One region of the Thalassospira sp. A40-3 genome, then DNA from elsewhere that is predicted to be linked to it. Evidence: predicted binding sites of a transcription regulator. Region 1 holds the regulator's gene; each other region holds the start of a gene.
The links. Region 1 encodes PhoB, which activates phosphate uptake and scavenging genes when phosphate is short. Its sites were predicted from a motif close to TNTCATAAAACTGTCA; they were not measured.

Region 1 (6,408 bases):
TGGTGCTGTTGCTGGTGATCAAGACGGCGGTTTTGTTCGTTCTGGCGCGCGCGATCCGGTTTGAAACCGGCCTTGCCATCCGGGTGGCGATGAGCCTTGCCGCCGGGGGTGAATTTGCCTTTGTGATGTTTGCCCTGGCCGCCCAGAACGGTGCGGTGCCGCTTGAAATGGCCGCCATGCTGATCCCGGTGGTGGCGATTTCGATGGCGCTGACCCCGACGCTGATCAGCCTTGGTCACAAGATCGAGGAAAAGCTTCATCCCAAGGAAGAAGACCAGCTTGGCAAGATTGCCGAAGAATCCGAGGGCATTCACCAGCATGTTCTGGTGATCGGAAGCGGCCGCGTTGGCCGGGTTCTGGCCCGGTTGCTCAAGACACGCAACATTCCGTTCCTGGTGCTGGATAGTGACGCACAGCAGGTTTCACGCGGGCGGGCAGAAGGCCTTCCGGTTTACTTTGCCGACGGGTCCCGCCCGGAAACTTTCCGGGCCGCGCACACGGATGAGGCAAAAATTGCGGTTGTTGCCATGGGGAACCCGCATGCGACCGAGAAGACGGTCGCCCTTTTGCGCCAGCATTACCCGCATCTGAAGATCTTTGCCCGTGCGCAGGACATCACCCATATCGGGCCGCTGTCGCGCCACGGGGCGGATGCGGCCATTCCGGAGGTTCTCGAAACCGGGTTGCGGTTATCTGATCACGTTTTGGCCGCCTGTGATGTGCCGCAGGAAGATATTGATGCCGAAATCGCCAAATTCCGCCGTGCAGACATGCTGTTGATGAACGAACTGGCGCCGCGCCCGCAGCGCAAACCGTCAGGATCGGAGAATGCCGACAAACCGGCGAAGAAAGAAACCTGAAGACGTTACGGCCTTAAAACAAAAACCCCCGCAGCAAATCGCTGCGGGGGTTTTTTTAATTGGATCAGGCTCTAAACCGGCTTAGGCGGCGGTTTCAGAGTCCAGCGCATAGCCCGCGGCACGGACGGTGCGGATGATATCGCGCGTGCCCTTGACGTCATTGAGCGCCTTGCGCAGGCGACGGATATGAACGTCGACGGTGCGGGTTTCGACATAGATGTTCGGGCCCCAAACCGCGTTAAGCAACTGTTCGCGCGAGAAAACCCGCCCCGGATGTTCGAGGAAATAGCGCAGCAGACGGAACTCGGTCGGGCCAAGATGGATCGATTTTCCATTGCGGCTGACCCGGTGGGCGGCGAGATCCATTTCGATGTCGGAATAGATCAACTGCCCTTGTGGTTGCGCCGGACCGGACCGGCGCAAAAGCGCGCGGATACGGGCGAGCAGCTCGCCAATGGCAAATGGCTTGGTGACATAGTCATCAGCCCCGGTATCCAGACCGCGGATGCGGTCGCCCTCTTCACCGCGCGCAGTGACCATGATCACCGGCAAATCGCGGCTTTCAGGCTTGCGGCGGATCTGACGGCAGACCTCGATCCCCGACATTACCGGCAGCATCCAGTCGAGCAAAACCAGATCGACATGGGTTTCAGCCAGAATTTTCAACGCTTCGTCACCGTCACCGGCTTCGACAACCTGCATCCCCTCGCGTTCGAGGTTGTAGCGCAACATGGTTACGATTGCTGCCTCGTCCTCGACGATAAGAACCGTTGGGTCCATCTTCCTATGCTCCCGTGTCAGTCATTCGGTTCGACAACAGCGAAGTTCGCTGCGTCGTTTTTTGGCCGGTCAATCCCCGGCAGGTCTTCGCCCTTGATCCGGTAATAGATCGTTTCGGCGATATTGGTTGCGTGATCACCGATACGTTCGATGTTCTTGGCAATGAACAACAGATGGGTCGATGCGGTAATGTTGCGCGGATCTTCCATCATGTAGGTCAGCAATTCGCGGAACAGCGAATTGTACATATCGTCGACTTCCTGATCGCGTTCCCAGACCCGGTGGGCCTTTTCGGCGTCGCTTTCGATATAGGCATCCAGGACATCCTTGATGATTTCCTGGGCCAGCTTGGCCATGTTCGGGATCGCCTGAACCGGGCGGATCGGCGGGATCTGGTTCAGCACCTGCGCGCGTTTGGCGATGTTTTTGGCAAGATCACCAATGCGTTCAAGATCGTTTGACAGCTTAAGGGCCGTCACCACCTGACGCAGGTCATCTGCCATCGGCTGACGCAGGGCCAGAAGACGCACGGCAAAGTCCTGGACTTCCTGTTCGAGTACATCGATGCGCTGATCGGACAGGATGACTTTCTCGGCCAGTTCGGAATCGCGTTTGACGATGGATCTGATCGAGGAAATAAGCTGGCTTTCGGCAAGCCCGCCCATTTGCGAAATGATGTTGTTCAGACGGGTCAGTTCCTCGTCGAACGAACTTACGATATGGGTATGTTCATCAGCCATTTATGCGTACTCCTGGCGTCGCTTAACCGAAGCGGCCGGTAATGTAACCCTTGGTGCGTTCGTCCTTCGGGTTGGTAAAGATCTGATCGGTTTCACCGACTTCAACCAGCTTTCCAAGGTGGAAGAACGCGGTGCGCTGCGACACACGGGCGGCCTGCTGCATGGAGTGGGTGACGATCACGATCGTGTAGTTCGAACGCAACTCGTCTATCAGTTCCTCGACCTTGGCGGTCGCAATCGGATCAAGGGCCGAGCACGGCTCATCCATCAGGATGACTTCCGGGCTGACGGCAACCGCGCGCGCAATGCAAAGGCGCTGCTGCTGACCACCGGAAAGACCGGTTGCCGGTGACTGCAGGCGATCTTTGACTTCTTTCAGAAGACCGGCACGTTCGAGCGAGGTCATGACGATTTCATCAAGTTCGTCACGCGAATTCACCAGACCATGAATACGCGGGCCATAGGCCACGTTGTCATAGATCGATTTCGGGAACGGGTTCGGTTTCTGGAACACCATGCCGATGCGCGCGCGCAACTGAACCACGTCGATCCGCTTGTCATAGATGTCGCGACCATCCAGGGTAACGTCACCTTTGATCGTCACACCGTCAATGGTGTCATTCATCCGGTTCAGGCACCGCAGGAAGGTGGATTTACCACAGCCCGACGGACCAATCAGTGCGGTTACCTGCTGTTCGGGGATATCAAGGTTGACCTCATAGAGGGCCTGATTGTCGCTATAGAAAAGATCGAGCTTGCGCGCGGTCATTTTCGGGTTTTCGACCGACGGCTCCGCCGTCATTGCGCTCTGGGATACAGCAGCCATTTTACCACTTCCGTTCAAATTTTTTGCGCAGATACACAGCCAGTCCATTCATCAGGACAAGGAAGGCCAGCAACACCATAATCGCTGCCGAGGTTTTCTCGACAAAGGCACGTTCCGGGCTGTCTGCCCACAGATAGATCTGGACCGGCAGAACCGTTGCCGGGTCAAGCGCCCCGCCCGGAATATCAACAATAAAGGCCACCATCCCGATCATCAGAAGCGGTGCAGTTTCCCCCAATGCCTGTGCCATACCAATGATCGTGCCGGTCAGAATGCCCGGCATGGCGAGCGGCAAGACATGGTGGGTCACGGTCTGAACCGGTGATGCGCCAAGGCCAAGAGCGGCCTGACGGATCGATGGCGGCACCGCCTTGATCGCCGCACGCGATGCGATGATGATCGTCGGCAAAGTCATCAGCGCCAGCGTCAAACCACCGACAACCGGGGCCGAGCGCGGCAAATGCATGACATTGAGATAGACCTCAAGCCCCAGCAGACCAAACACGATGGATGGAACCGCGGCCAGGTTGTTGATATTAACCTCGACAATCTGGGTGAAGCGGTTCTTGGGCGCGAATTCTTCAAGATAGACCGCGGCCAGAACGCCAATCGGGAAGGACAATGCCAGGGTCACAAGCAGGGTATAGAACGAGCCGACAGCCGCGCCCCAGATACCGGCAAGTTCCGGTTCGCGGGAATCGCCACTGGTAAAGAAGCGGGTGTGGAACTGTTTTTCCACCGCACCGTCAGCAACCAGTTCGTTATACCAAGCGACTTCCTTGTCATTGAGGCGACGGTCGCCTTCGTCAACGGTGGGATCGATATAGCCCTTGTTGAGCATGTCGAAATCATCACCCGAGATCAGCCAGATGGTGCGCGTTTGGCCAATCAGGCTCGGATTTTCGAGAACCCGTTCGCGCAGATCATAAGATGCGCCGCCTGAAACGATGCCATAGAGATCACGCTTGTCACTGCGCGAGGTCACATCCGGGAACCGATCACGCAGCGCCTGTTTGATCAGAGCATCAAAGTTCGCGCGCCCGATCACGTCGGGATCGCCGGTCCGTTCCGGATCGATCACAGCCGGATCAAAGGTCACTTCGAGCTGAACATAGGTCTGGTAAAAGGCGCTGTAGCCTTTAGAGCCGATGGAAAGTGCCAGCGTGCAAAGCGCCAGCAGCGCCAAACAGATCGCAACCAGACCATAGCTTTTAAAGCGGCGTTCGGCCGCGTAACGTTTCTTGATGTTACGGGCGATTTTCGGGCTGTCCCAGTCAACCGGCTTGCGCAGATTGTCAGAGATCACTTTGGCCGCAGCTCTGTCTTCCATAAGAGATGCCATATCAGTCATATTTCTCGCGATACTTCTGAACAACCTTAAGGGCAAATACGTTCAGCCCCAAGGTGACAAGGAAAAGAACCAGCCCCAACGCGAAGGCCGAGAGGGTTTTTGCACTGTCGAACTCCTGGTCGCCGACCAGAAGCGTCACGATCTGCACGGTAACAGTGGTCACCGCCTGAAGCGGGTTCACCGTCATGTTCGCGGCAAGACCAGCGGCCATCACAACAATCATGGTTTCACCAATCGCCCGCGAAACGGCCAACAGAACCGCCCCGACAATACCGGGCAAGGCGGCCGGGAAAATCACCTGCCGGATGGTTTCCGATTTGGTCGCCCCCAATGCATAGGACCCGTCACGCAGCGATTTCGGCACCTGCGACATCACGTCATCAGACAGCGAGGACACAAACGGAATGATCATGATGCCCATGACAAGACCGGCGGCCAGCGCACTTTCCGAACTGACATCGAGGCCGAGCATCGCGCCATTGTCGCGCAAGAACGGTGCCACGGTGAGCGCGGCAAAGAAGCCATAGACAACCGTTGGCACGCCCGCCAGAATTTCAAGTGCGGGTTTGGCAACAGCACGAAATTTAGGCGCGGCATATTCGCCCATATAAATGGCCGAAAACAGGCCGACCGGCACCGCGACACACATGGCAATCAGCGTAATCAGCAAGGTACCGACAAACAGCGGAATCATGCCAAACGCCCCCTCGGACGCCACCTGATCGGCACGGATCGCGGTTTGCGGGCTCCATTCCAGACCAAACAGGAAGTCGAGCGGGTTGATCTTGCTAAAGAAATGCAGGGTTTCGAACATCAGTGAAAACACGATGCCGACCGTTGAAAGGATCGCAATCGCCGAACAGACAATCATGATCGCGCGCGAGATGCGTTCAACATTGTTGCGCGCGCGCATATCCGCTTCAATCCGTCGATAGGACAGGACAAGACCGGCAAGCGCAACCGACAGCATGACAACCACCAGCGCCGCATTGGCGATGGTTTGCAAGTTGGCAAGTCTGCGCCCGGCATCAACAATTTCCGGCGACACGGTGAGATGTTCACCGCCACCGGCGGCGATCTGGGAAATGCTGTTGAGCGCCAGCGACAGACGACCGGAGTCACTAACTACTTCCTGCGGCAGGTCCGACACGATCAGGGCTTCAATCACCGAGCCCTGGAACATGTACCAGATCAAAAGCAAAAACAGCGCGGGAAGCCCGCACCATGCTGCTGTGTAAGCCCCGTAGTGAACCGGCAAGGAATGAAGATTGCTGTGCCGGCCACCAGAAAGGGCAACAGCCCGCTGGCGTCCGAAATAAAAGGACAGCGCGCAAAGTGCGGCAACCGCGAGCAACAGGAAAGACAGGGACATTATTTGAGATCCGTTCGCCAGATGAGCCTGCAAAGATCAGTTCGTGAGGCCAATAGGACAGAAACAATATAGAAATCAATACAAGAAACAAAGAAACCGGTGGCAGCATTTGCTGCCACCGGTTGAAAGATCGCGTTACATGCTCAGCGGCGAAAGGTTCATCGCAGCGTTACGAACAGCTTCACGCTCAGCAGCATCCATCGGGATCAGGCCACGGTCAGCAAGGTAACCTTCGTCACCCCAAGCTTTGTCAGCGGTGAATTCAGCAAGATATTCCTTGATGCCCGGAATGGTGCCAACGTGCGCGTTCTTCACGTAGAAGAAGAGCGAACGGGAAACCGGATAGTCACCAGCAGAGATTGCTTCGAAGGTCGGAGCAACGCCACCGATCAGCGAGCCCTGAAGCTTGTCGCCGTTCTGGTCGAGGAAGGAGAAGCCGAAGATGCCAAGTGCATCATGGTTGGCTTCGAGTTTCTGAA
Region 2 (6,408 bases), 900 kb from region 1:
GATGCGGTCGGTTCATCAAGTAGCATGATCGGATAATCGGCAATAAAGCCACGCGCAATATTCACGCGCTGCTGTTCCCCGCCTGAAAAGGTCAGCGGCGAAAGCTGCCATAGACGTTCGGGAATGCGAAGACGGGTTAAAAGATCACGTGCCTTGTCGGTGGCGGTCTTGCGATCCGTGCCAAGGGCCACCAGCGGTTCGGCAACGATATCAAGGGTTGGCACACGCGGGATCACGCGGAGGAACTGCGAAACATAGCCCAGGGTGCGCTTGCGGATCTCAAGGATCGAATGCGGGCTGGCGGTTGTGATATCCAGCCAGTCGCCATCATGGAACACCTTGATGGAGCCCTGAGAGCATGTGTAATTGGCATAAAGCATGCGCATAAAGGTACTTTTCCCCGAACCGGATTCACCGGTCAGCGCGATGCAATCGCCAGCCGAAAGCATGAATTCAACACCTTCGAAAACCGGGATGGTCACGCTGCCCTGTGTGTGCAGGGTAAAGCTTTTGGCGACGTTTTGAGCATGAAGCATTTCAGACATTTTCTTCGCCCCGGTCAGTTTTGCAGAATGGAAGAAACAAGCAGCTGGGTATAGGGATGCTGCGGGTCATCAAGAACCTGATCGGTCAGGCCATGTTCAATGACCTTGCCCTGTTGCATCACCATCAGCCGGTGCGAAAGAAGTCGTGCCACTGCCAAATCGTGGGTGACGATGATCACCGCAAGATTAAGGTCGTGAACCAGCCCGCGCAGCAGATCGAGCAATCTGGCCTGAACGGAAACATCAAGCCCACCCGTGGGTTCGTCCATAAAGACGAGGCGCGGGCTGGTTACGAGGTTGCGGGCAATCTGCAAACGTTGCTGCATGCCGCCCGAAAAGGTCGATGGCAGATCATCAAGGCGCTCTGACGCGATTTCAACCTTGCCAAGCCAGCTGTCCGCATTGCTGCGGATGTTGCCGTAATGACGGTCACCAATCGCCATCAGTCGTTCGCCAATATTGGCTCCGGCACTGACATTCATGCGCAGACCATCACGCGGGTTCTGATGCACAAAGGCCCAATCGGTGCGCATCAAAAGGCGACGCTGGGCTTCGGACATTTGATACACATCGCGCACGCCATCAATGCGGGTCTGATATTCAACCGTCCCGTTGGTCGGTTCCTGCTGGGCGGAAATGCTGCGCAGCAAAGTGGACTTGCCAGATCCGGACTCGCCAACGATGCCAAGAACTTCACCGGGGCGGAGTTCAAAGCTGACATCCTTGCAGCCAACCCGGTCGCCATACATCATGGTCAGGTTGTCCACGCGCAGAAGTGGTTCGTTCATCTTGGTCATTATTCTGCTGCCTTTTCGTGATCTGCGCTACCTAGGGGTTGGTCATGATTTTGCGGTCCGCGATGGCCGGCTTCCTGTCGTTCCGCGCAGTAATCGGTGTCCGAGCAGACAAACATTCTGTTACCCTGATCATCGAGGATGACTTCATCAAGGTAACTGTCGCGCGCACCGCACATGCCGCATTCGTCTTCCCAGGTCTGAACTTCGAACGGATGGTCTTCGAAATCGAGGCTTTTGACCTTGGTGTAGGGCGGCAGGGCATAGATGCGCTTTTCGCGACCAGCCCCGAAAAGCTGAAGGGCCGCCATATTGTTCATTTTCGGATTGTCGAACTTTGGTGTCGGCGACGGATCCATCACATAGCGATCATCGACCATCACCGGATAGGCATAGGTCGTCGCGATATGACCATGGCGTGAGATATCTTCATAAAGCTTCACATGCATCAGGCCGTATTCTTCAAGCGCGTGCATCTTGCGCGTTTCGGTCTCGCGCGGCTCAAGGAAGCGCAGCGGTTCGGGGATTGGCACCTGATAGACAAGAACCTGATCTTCGCGCAGTTCCTTTTCCGGAATGCGGTGGCGGGTCTGAATGATCGATGCCTCGGCGGTCTTTTCCGTGGTGGCCACCTGTGCGGTCTTGGCAAAGAATTGGCGGATGGAAACCGCGTTGGTGGTGTCATCTGCCCCCTGGTCAATGACCTTAAGCGTATCATTCGGGCCGATTACGGCGGCCGTTACCTGAACGCCGCCCGTGCCCCAGCCATAAGGCATCGGCATTTCGCGCCCGGCAAACGGCACCTGATAGCCGGGGATCGCCACGGCCTTAAGCAGGGCGCGCCGGATCATGCGTTTGGTCTGTTCATCAAGATAGGCAAAGTTATAGTCCGGTGCCCCGTCGGCCGGATTTTTGACAGTTTGTTCCATGGGATTACTCCGCGGCCTCGGGTTGGGATGTGCCATTCTCAGCTTCGGCTTTCGCCAGACGTTCTTCGACCTCGGCGCGCATGCGACGCACCAGTTCAAGTTCGCCCTGGAAATCGACATAGTGTGGCAGCTTGATATGTTCGACAAAGCCGGTGGACTGGACATTGTCGCTATGTTCCATCACGAACTCGCTGTCCTGTGCAGGGCCCATGATCTGTTCGCCCATTTCATTGGCGCGCATGGCACGGTCGACCAGCGCCATCGAAATGGCCTTGCGCTCGTTCTGACCAAACACAAGGCCATAGCCACGGGTGAATTGCGGCAGCTTGGTTTTTGATCCCTTGAACTTGTTGACCGTCTCGCACTCGGTCAGTTCGATGTCACCGATATCAATCGCAAAGCCGAGTTCTTCGGGCTCGATCTCGACCGAAACGGTGCCATAGCGGATCTCGCCGACAAAGGCGTGGCTGTTGGCATAGCCGCGCTGGGTTGAATAACCCAGTGCCAGAACAAATCCCTCATCCCCGCGCGACAGGTTCTGCAAACGTAAATCCCGTCCGGCCGGGAACTTGACCGGCTCACGGGTCAAATCGGCAACCGGGGCATTTTCATCGACCGGAACCGGTTCATCCTGAATAAGACCTTCATAGTTCAGGATGTCATCCAAAACGCGTGGCATATTCTCATCGATCGGATTTTCACCACTTGGTGCCTCGGTCGGTGCCTCGCCATTGGCCATCAGGGTGAAATCCAGCAGGCGATGCGTGTAGTCAAAGGTCGGGCCCAAGATCTGTCCGCCGGGCAAGTCCTTGAAGGTTGCCGAAATGCGACGTGAAACATCCATCTCGGCGGTTTTGATCGGTTTGGAAAAGGCAAAACGCGGCAGCGTCGTGCGATAGGCGCGCATCAAAAAGATCGCTTCAATCAAATCACCACGGGCCTGCTTGATGGCAAGGGCGGCCAGATCGCGATCATAAAGTGACCCTTCGGCCATGACGCGGGTGACGGATAGCGACAGTTGCTGTTCGATCTGATCAGTTTCGATTTCGGCAATGGTCTTGTCGCCGCGGCGCTGCTCGGCCAGAAGCTTGTGTGCATTGTTGATGGCGCGTTCGCCACCTTTTACTGCAACATACATGATTAATTGACCTCGATCCGGGTGGTGCGCGACAGGGCGGCGATCTGGGTGTCGCTTGCGAAAATCACATCAACGCCGCACGGAAACAGGTGATGGTTTTCTGCGCGCCATGCATGGAAGCTTGCGGGCAGGGGCAGGCCCTCGATGCATAGGTTGTGCGTATCCTTGATGCCCGGCCCCTGAAGGGTCATGGACGGGCGATCTGAAATCTCATCGACCATCAGGATCAGGGTTGCCGATTGATCAGGATATTCCGCATTGCCAACGGCAAGATCGGTGACAAAGGACAGATCATCGGAAATGCGCGCAACCGCAAAATCGGCCTGTTTGACATCCGTGCTGAGCGGGCAACCGCAATGGAATTTCAAATGATCGCCGGCGGCCTTGGTCGCGCAACTTGGCGATAGCCAGATGGTCGTATCCATATCTGCCATGGCAAGAAGCGTTGCAGTGGCGGCTTTGTTCAGGCCATCGGGTGCGGAAACACTGACCGGCAGATCATAAATGCGACCGGGCCGCGACATCGCATCCAACAGGGCTCGGAAGACAGCGTTTGAATCAAATGCCGCATGGTCAAAACCGGGCAGCAATTCACTTGTCTGGGCGAGGGTTGATTGGGGTTGGGGCGTCATTCGTCTTCTCCGCGGACAAGGGTGAAGAAATCAACTTTGGTGGCGGCAACCTTGCGGGCATGATCGCGTTTGGCCGCGGCCTGTTCGGCGGCCAGGGTGTCGATGAAATCGCCTGCCGATCCGTCGCGCAACATCACCGCATCAAACAGGGCGGCATATTGCGCCTGAATACGATCACGTCCCTTGACGTAGGAATGCCCGACAGTGCCGTCTGACAGCGTGACGGCACAACGCGTCACGGTCATTTCACCAAGGTTAAACCGCTGCCCGGCACCACCAGCGCGGCCGCGGACCATCACCATGCCGATTTGCGGTTCGCGCAGGTGCGTCCAGCTTTCACTGCCATGATTTTCCGACCATTCGGTTTCAAGGCGTGCACGGGATGTGCGGGCCAGAACCGACATCCATTTTTGGCGCGCGGCAATATGCGGATCGGTGGGGGTGTCTGCATTCCGGTTTTGATCTGTCCGGGCATTCGGGGCGGGGTGCGCCGTCATCAAACTGATCCCTTTTCAACTTATGTCGACAAATTCAAAATTTGTCTAGACGTCTATACCTATTGACGTTATAAGACGATCCGGAGCCAAAGGCAAAGGTCTTGCGGTGAAAGTTTTGTGAACGGGGAATGCAATGGATTGGGAACCGGGCCTATCTATTTGGAAGCAAATAGAAAAGCAGCTTCTGGCTGATATCTCTGACGGCGTTTTCACACCCGGCGAAAAGATGCCGACCGAGATGGAATTGGTCCGGCGCTTTGGGGTGAATCGCCATACGGTGCGCCGCGCCATGGCCGCACTTGTCGATTCCAATGTTGTCCGTGTCGAACAGGGGCGCGGGGCTTTTGTTCAGGAACAGATCCTTGACTACCCGCTTGGTTCCAAAACCCGGTTCTCGCAGATCGTATCGGGCCGTCATCGATTGCCCGACAAACGCCTGATCTCGTCCGAGGTCCTTAAAGCCAATTCGACCATCGCGCAGTTCCTGGATGTCAAACCGGGCACGCGGGTGATCGAGCTGTTTTCGGTATCCGAGGCCGATGGTGTACCGCTTGCGGTTGCGACAAGTTATCTTCCCGCCGCGCGCTTTGACGGCATTGTCGAGATATTTGTCGAAACCAAATCGCTTACGGAGGCCTTCAAGCGCTTCGGGATTGATGATTACACACGAAAGACCACGCGCATTTCGGCAACGCTTCCGTCATCACGTGTTGCCAACCTGCTTAAACAGGCGCGCAATCGACCTGTGATTTCGACGGAAAGCGTCGATGTTGATTCCGCAGGCGCGCCAATCGAATATGGTGTGACCGCCTTTTCAAGCGATCGGGTTCAGTTGATCGTCGAGTAGGGAATGGGACAGCGGGTGTGCTGCCCTAGTATTCCCGACCCGGACGGGCCCTGTAGACCGGGAAGCTTAGCTTGAACTTGATCGCACATGCCCGCATCAGGAATGCGGCAAAGAACGCAATCACGGCAATCGGTCCGCGCGGCAAATCAAGGATCGCTGTTCCAATCACATAGATCCCCGCTCCGACCAGTGCACAGGTGATATAAATCTCCGGGCGCAGGATCAGCGGGATTTCGTTACAGACAACATCACGCACCATCCCGCCAAAGGTGGCCGTGATCATGCCCAGAACGATTGCGACCAACGGGGATACGCCCAGATTAAGGCCGATGGCCGCCCCGGTGACCCCGAACATCGCCAGTCCGAGCGCATCCAGCCACAGCAAGGCGACATAGCGTCGTTCAACCAGATGGGCTGTGAAGTATGTGATGACGGCAGCCCCGATGCAGGTCACAAGCCAGGTGGTGTCTCGTATCCAGAAAACTGGTGTTGCCCCGGTAATGACATCGCGCACAGTACCGCCGCCGATGCCGGTAAAGGTCGCAATCAGGACAAATCCGACCATGTCCATCTGACGACGGGATGCCTCAAGCGCGCCGGTAATCGCAAAAACGGCGACCCCTGCCAGTTCAAGCCAATAGATGATTTCAGTAATCGTCATGATGTCCTTTGCGGGGCCTGCCCGTGATCTGTGGGTTGCGAAACGGGGTGTTCTATCGGCATTCGCAATCTGGTTGCGGCAACATCTTCAAGCTGTTCACGTAACCAGAGATGCGATGGATCATGTTGATAGCGTTGGTGCCAACACATGAAAATAGGAAGATCAAGCGTGCCCTTTTTTAGACCCGCGAGCGGCATCGGCGCACGGGTAAAATCACGCAGCGCATGTTTTTGGAGAAGGCTTGGCAAGGTTGCGATCATATTACTTCCGCGCAGGAATTCGGCAATGGCGGTAAAGTTCGGTACCCGCAAAACGATGTTGCGCTCAACACCCTGATTTTCAAGCATGTCGTCAAACTCAAGCGT
Region 3 (6,408 bases), 890 kb from region 1:
CACGGTTTTCGTCGCGTACCGGCCTATAGCGCGCAGGCAAAGGTCGGCAAGGTTGATGGCATGATCAGCCCGATCTTTGAAAAGCCGACACCTGGCGTTTTGCGCATTGATGCGCAGCATGGATTTGCCTATCCGGCACTGGATCTGATGATGGATCACTTGCCCGACATGGCCCGCACCCAGGGTATTGCGATTGCCGCAATCCACAGATCGCATCATGCGGGGGTGATGGGTCTTACGGTCGAACGTCTGGCGGAAAAGGGATTGGCGGCGATGATGTTTGCCAATGCCCCGGCGGCGATGGCGGCATGGGGTGGCCGACGTCCGATGTTTGGCACAAACCCGATTGCCTTTGGCGTGCCGGTCGGGGATGCCGGTGATCCGATCATCATCGACCTTGCCCTGTCAAAGGTTGCGCGCGGCAAGATCATGGCCGCCAAACAAAAGGGTGTCGCCATTCCAGATGACTGGGCGCTTGATGTGGATGGCAATCCGACCACCGATGCGATCAAAGCCATTGATGGCACGATGATCCCGGCCGGTGGGGTCAAGGGCGCGGCACTTGCCATGATGGTGGAACTTCTTGCGGCTGGTCTTACCGGTGCACAGTTCGGTCACCAGTCTTCGTCACTTTTTGATGACAAAGGTGCGCCGCCTGCGCTTGGACAACTGATCATTGCCATTGATCCCAAGGCAACCGGCGGTGTCGGTGTAATGGATCACCTTGCCTATATTGCCAACGAGATTGCCGCAGAAGAAGGCGTGCGTCTGCCCGGGCGTCGCGGCAAGCAGGCACGCGCACTTGCCGAAGCGGAGGGCCTTGAGATCGAAGACGATGTCATGGAGACCATCAGTCAAATTAAATAAATTTCACGATCGCTCCGTCGGCGGCGGTGTCAAAATCGTTAATGCAGAATGTTTGACTGTTCTGTATTTTTAAGAAATGGCATTCATCAGACAAATACATGCCGGAAATTTTAAAAATGTTACAGAAATAACGTCGGAATTACCGGTGAATACTTCAACGAATTCTTGATGTATAGACAAGTTTAATTGTTGTCGGGGCAATATGCTCTGCGTAATCATCGAACTGTAACATCAGTGTCACCGTAGAGTCGCGGTTTGTGCGTAGCTTCTTCATCCAGCGAAACACATTCAGGCGACTCTTTTGATGCTGGTTGTAGATATCTCTGGACTGAACAAAAGCTTTACCCGTGACAAGCGTGCGCTCAGCGGCGTCAAACTGCAGGTGCGGGAAGGCGAGATGGTGGCGCTGATTGGCGCATCGGGTTCGGGTAAATCCACACTGATCCGTCATATTGCCGGTTTGCTGCGCGGGGATCGCGATGGCGGCAAGATTGTCGTGTTTGGCGAAACCATTCAGGAAAATGGCAAGATTTCACGCGGTGCCCGCAAGGTGCGCTCCGAGATTGGTGTTGTTTTCCAGCAGTTCAATCTAGTTAGCCGTCTTTCGGTTCTGACCAACGTCCTGATGGGGCTTTTGGGCCGTGTGCCGGCATGGCGCGGGTCGCTTGGTCTGTTTACCAAAACCGAAAAGATGCGCGCCATGAGCGCGCTTCACCGTGTTGGCATTGATGCCCATGCGTCGAAAAAGGCGCGGAACCTTTCAGGTGGTCAGCAACAGCGCGCGGCGATTGCGCGCACCATTACCCAGGGTGCCCGACTTATTCTTGCCGACGAGCCGATTGCATCGCTTGATCCGGCATCGTCCCGCAAGGTGATGAACACGCTTGATCGCGTAAACCGCGAAGACAACGTCACCGTCATCGTATCGCTTCATCAGGTTGATTACGCAAAAGACTACTGCAAACGCACCATCGCCATGCGCGATGGTGAAGTCGTTTTTGACGGACCGTCAAGCGAACTGACGCCGCAATTCCTTCAGGAACTTTACGGCGAACATTCTTCCGAACTTTTTGCCGATGGTGCGGCAAAGGCCGCAGAGCCCGTTACACGGCCCATCGCAGAAAAGGACCTGGCTGTCGCAACAAGCTAGCCGGGCCAGTTGTCATGACTGCCTTACCTTCTCGAAACATGTCGAAATCTATTCTGACAGGGGACTTCTTATGAACGTTAAGACAATCGCATCCGCAGCATTTGCGGCCACGATGCTGGCATCCGTCGTTGCCAAGGCCGATGTTGAATTCAAGCCACTCGAACAGGATCCGGAAACCATCGTTTTCGGTATCATTTCGACCGAATCTACTTCCAACCTCAAAGCTCAGTGGCAGCCGCTGATCGATGACATGGAAGAAGCACTTGGCAAAGACGTCGAGGCATTCTTTGCACCGGATTATGCCGGCATCATCGAAGGCATGCGTTTTGGCAAGGTTCACGTTGGCTGGTTTGGTAACAAGTCGGCAATGGAAGCTGTTGACCGCGCCGGTGGCGAAGTCTTCGTTCAGACCTCCAAATCCGATGGTTCGAACGGTTACTACTCCCACATCATCACCCAGGCTGATAACGACAAGGTCAAAACCCTTGAAGACATGCTGAAATGTGATGGTTCGCTGAACTTCGGTATCGGTGATCCGAACTCGACCTCGGGCTTCCTGGTTCCGTCCTATTATGTCTTCGCGAAAAACGGCGTTGACCCGAAGGAATGCTTCAAGACCGTTCGTAACGCCAACCACGAAACCAACCTGATGGCGACTGCCAACAAGCAGGTTGATGTTGCTGCCAACAACTCCGAGCAGCTTGGCCGTACCAAAATGAACAAGCCGGAAATCACGGACAAGGTCAAAGTCATCTGGACCTCGCCGCTGATCCCGTCTGACCCGATGGTTTACCGTAAAGACCTGTCGCGCGAACTGAAATCCGAAATCAAGGCATTCTTTCTTGGTTACGGTCGTTTCGGTGATGTTGAAAGCGCCAAGGAAGTTCTTGCCAACAACTCCGATGGCATGGGTCTTTTCATGGAAAGCTCGAACGCGCAGCTTTACCCGATCCGTCAGCTGGCCCTGTTCAAGGACAAGCTGAAAATCCAGAACACCGAAGAGCTTTCTGCTGAAGAAAAAGCAGAACGTGTTGCCGAGATCGACAAGAAACTTGCTGAACTCGACATCCTGGTTGCCTACCAGTAACCGACTTTTCGACAGGGAGTGCATCAAAGGTGCGCTCCCTGTTTGCTTTTAATTCCGGGATTTGAACGATGAACAGCAGCATTTCTTCGACATCATCTGTCGCAACGGAGCTTCCGCCGCGTGACCTTAAGCGGTCGGCATCAAGCTTCCTGCTTTGGGCGATCATCCTTGGACTTCTGGCCATGTCGTGGGAGGGGGCAGATATGCGCCCGATGGCGCTGTTTGAAAACAGCGGCAACATGGTCGACTTCGCCGAGGGCTTCTTCCCGCCCGACTTCCTGATGTGGAAGATGTATGTCGCAGAAATGTGGATCACCATCCAGATTGCGATCTGGGGCACAGCGCTTTCAATCGTTTGCTCGATCCCGTTTGGCATTCTTTCTTCTGAAAATATCGTCCCTGTCTGGGTCTATCAGCCGGTCCGTCGCCTGATGGATTCCTTCCGCGCGATCAACGAAATGGTCTTTGCCATGTTGTTCGTTGTTGCGGTCGGGCTTGGCCCGTTTGCCGGTGTCCTGGCCCTTTGGATTCACACCACGGGCGTTCTGGCCAAACTGTTTTCCGAGGCAGTCGAAGCAATTGATCCCGAACCGGTCGAAGGCATTCGTGCAACGGGGGCCAATGCGCTTCAGGAAGTCATCTTTGGCGTGATCCCGCAGGTCTTGCCGTTGTGGATTTCCTATTCGCTCTATCGTTTCGAGAGCAATGTGCGTTCGGCGACTGTGCTGGGCATTGTCGGGGCCGGTGGTATCGGCATGGTGCTGTGGGAATATATCCGTGGCTTCTATTACGCGGAAACAGCCGCCGTCATGATCATCATCATTATTTCGGTCAGCCTGCTTGATATGGTGTCCCAGCGTCTGCGTAAACTGGTGACCTGATCATGGCTTTCAACATTACGCAGGCCAAACCGGCAATGAAGGCATTGTCGGAACAGCCCACGATTGACCAAACAGCGATTGTCGTTGATTGCGAAATGGGGATCTGGACCGAAGTCGGTGCACGTACCTCGATGCGCGAAACGAAAATGGATGACTATTCCTATGTCGTGAATGACAGCGAAATCATCTATTCCGATATCGGCAAGTTCGTGAACATCGCTGCCCATACCCGGATCAACCCGGGACAGCATCCGATGGATCGGGCGTCGATGCATCATTTCCAGTATCGCTCCGGCGCCTATGAACTGGGCGAAGATGATCCGGCGTTCTTTGACTGGCGTCGCGAAAAACGCGTGCGTCTGGAACATGATGTCTGGATCGGGCACGGCGCGATTGTGCAGGGTGGTGTAACCATCGGCATCGGATCGGTCGTTGGGTCCGGTGCGGTGGTCACCAAGGATGTCGCGCCTTACACGATTGTGACAGGCATTCCGGCAGTCCCCCTGCGCCCCCGGTTTGAGGCAGACATCGTCGATGCGCTTCTGCGTATTCGCTGGTGGGACTGGTCGCACAAAATGCTGCGCGAAAGGTTGCAGGATTTCCGAACGCTTCCGGTGCGTGACTTTTGCCTGAAATACGATACGGTTTAACCGATCAACATTTCCCAATGATTTGATGGATGCCGAAGGTTAAGCTGCTGACCTTTGGCGTTTCTCGCCACGTCACCCGTTTCCAGAGTTCACTCATGACCGACCAATATCAACGCTACGCGCTTTATTATGCGCCAGAACCGCAAAGCGCGTTGGGGCAGTTTGGCAATGCCTGGCTGGGGCGTGATCCGGAAACCGGAAACCAGTTGGCCCGTCCAAGTGTTGCTGGCCTGACAGAGGCCGAGATTGTTGCGGCAACCACGTCGCCGAGCCGATACGGCTTTCATGGTACCCTGAAACCGCCATTCGCACTGCCAAGCGGCATGGATCGTGGCGGTCTGGAAGAAGCCGTTTCGCGCCTGTGCAAAACGATTGCGCCGGTAGCGTGCGGACATCTGGTCTTAAAGGCGATTGGTCGTTTTCTGGCCCTTGTTCCGACCGAACCCGTCGCAGAATTGGCCGATCTTGCGGCAACACTGGTGCGCGAACTCGATGACTTTCGCCAGCCCGAAGACGAAGCGGCAATGAACAAGCGCCGTGCTAGCGGCCTGACGGATCGGCAGGAAGCCTATCTTGTGCGCTGGGGCTATCCCTATGTCATGGAAGAATTCCGCTTCCATCTGACATTGACCAATAAACTGTCAGACGATCAGATCGATCCCTTCAAAACTGCCCTGTCCGGCTTGGTCGCGCCGCTATGTCAGGAACCATTTTCCGTTCGCGAAGTCTGTCTTTTTGGTGATCCGGGTGACCAGAAACCGTTCAGATTGCTGAAACGTTTTCCGTTGGCAGGATAAAAATGCTGCGCTTTTAAGGTGCAGCATTTTTGGGTGATTGAAGTTGCCTCAGGCGCGGTTTGCAATTGGCTGTGGCATTTCAATTGCGTGGATGAAGCGCGCGATGCCGGTTTCAAGATCGGCATCATTATCAACATGAACAACATGATCGCCCACAACCTGATAGGCGGATGCGCGCGCAAGCCGGCGTTCGATATCAAGGGCATCTTCACGCCCACGGGCTTCAAGCCTTTTGCGCAATGCCTCGCTGCTGGCGCGGATGCTGATCACCCGGACGTTGTTTTGCCCGACAAGGGTACAGGCATCGCCAATGACGCTGCGCGATACATTGACGATGACGGTTTTGCCGGCCTCGACCTCGCCAAGAACATAGCGCGGGATGCCGTAGCCCAGATCATGGGCCATCCAGCTCAGCAGGAACGCCCCCTGACGTGCCATTTGCCCGAAATCTTCGGGCCGGACGGGGATGTGTGTTTCTCCGACCGATCCGGCCGGGCGGGTGATGCAGCGCCGTGGAAAGCAGAACTGCTTGTCATCAGCCAGTCTTTCGCGCGCTGCATCGAGAAGGGTGTCCTTGCCGACGCCACTTGGGCCGACGACAAGGACCAAAAGTCCATATCCTGATCTGCAATTATGTGCAGGCTCCCCGGTCATGACACCCGCACGCCTTCGCGCCAGACGCCGCGTACAATCGGATGATGCGGAGAATGATGTACACGGATCAGATCACCACGTTTGCCAACCGCGATCTCGCCCCGATCATCAAGACCGACCTGGGTCGCCGGATTAAGCGACACGGTGCGAATAGCACGTGGCAGATCGTAGCCTTCGAACTCGTCAAACAGCTTCATCGCGCCGTGCAAAAGACTGTGCGGGACATAGTCGCTTGATATGATGTCGAGATAGCCGTGCTTTGCCAGTTCGCCTGCGGCAACATTACCGCTATGCGATCCGCCGCGCACAAGGTTCGGGCCCC

Region 2: phnF (phosphonate metabolism transcriptional regulator PhnF) is a predicted target of PhoB. The motif match lies at 4,643-4,658, and genes of this name have one in related genera.
Region 3: phnC (phosphonate ABC transporter ATP-binding protein) is a predicted target of PhoB. The motif match lies at 1,081-1,096, and genes of this name have one in related genera.

What each region holds. Positions count from the first base shown of each region.
Region 1 is NZ_CP065428.1:3,666,964-3,673,371, forward strand. Features, by position in the region: gene IT893_RS16835 (cation:proton antiporter) at 1-860, shown strand, start outside; gene phoB (phosphate regulon transcriptional regulator PhoB) at 942-1,640, opposite strand; gene phoU (phosphate signaling complex protein PhoU) at 1,658-2,380, opposite strand; gene pstB (phosphate ABC transporter ATP-binding protein PstB) at 2,403-3,206, opposite strand; gene pstA (phosphate ABC transporter permease PstA) at 3,208-4,557, opposite strand; gene pstC (phosphate ABC transporter permease subunit PstC) at 4,550-5,929, opposite strand; gene IT893_RS16865 (PstS family phosphate ABC transporter substrate-binding protein) at 6,065-6,408, opposite strand, start outside.
Region 2 is NZ_CP065428.1:223,783-230,190, forward strand. Features, by position in the region: gene phnL (phosphonate C-P lyase system protein PhnL) at 1-545, opposite strand, end outside; gene phnK (phosphonate C-P lyase system protein PhnK) at 560-1,333, opposite strand; gene IT893_RS00995 (alpha-D-ribose 1-methylphosphonate 5-phosphate C-P-lyase PhnJ) at 1,342-2,268, opposite strand; gene IT893_RS01000 (carbon-phosphorus lyase complex subunit PhnI) at 2,273-3,406, opposite strand; gene phnH (phosphonate C-P lyase system protein PhnH) at 3,409-4,038, opposite strand; gene phnG (phosphonate C-P lyase system protein PhnG) at 4,035-4,535, opposite strand; gene phnF (phosphonate metabolism transcriptional regulator PhnF) at 4,669-5,382, shown strand; gene IT893_RS01020 (trimeric intracellular cation channel family protein) at 5,408-6,043, opposite strand; gene IT893_RS01025 (LysR family transcriptional regulator) at 6,040-6,408, opposite strand, start outside.
Region 3 is NZ_CP065428.1:216,406-222,813, forward strand. Features, by position in the region: gene IT893_RS00945 (Ldh family oxidoreductase) at 1-867, shown strand, start outside; gene phnC (phosphonate ABC transporter ATP-binding protein) at 1,172-2,017, shown strand; gene phnD (phosphonate ABC transporter substrate-binding protein) at 2,088-3,104, shown strand; gene phnE (phosphonate ABC transporter, permease protein PhnE) at 3,173-3,985, shown strand; gene IT893_RS00965 (chloramphenicol acetyltransferase) at 3,988-4,635, shown strand; gene IT893_RS00970 (DUF1045 domain-containing protein) at 4,665-5,432, shown strand; gene phnN (phosphonate metabolism protein/1,5-bisphosphokinase (PRPP-forming) PhnN) at 5,481-6,041, opposite strand; gene IT893_RS00980 (alpha-D-ribose 1-methylphosphonate 5-triphosphate diphosphatase) at 6,083-6,408, opposite strand, start outside.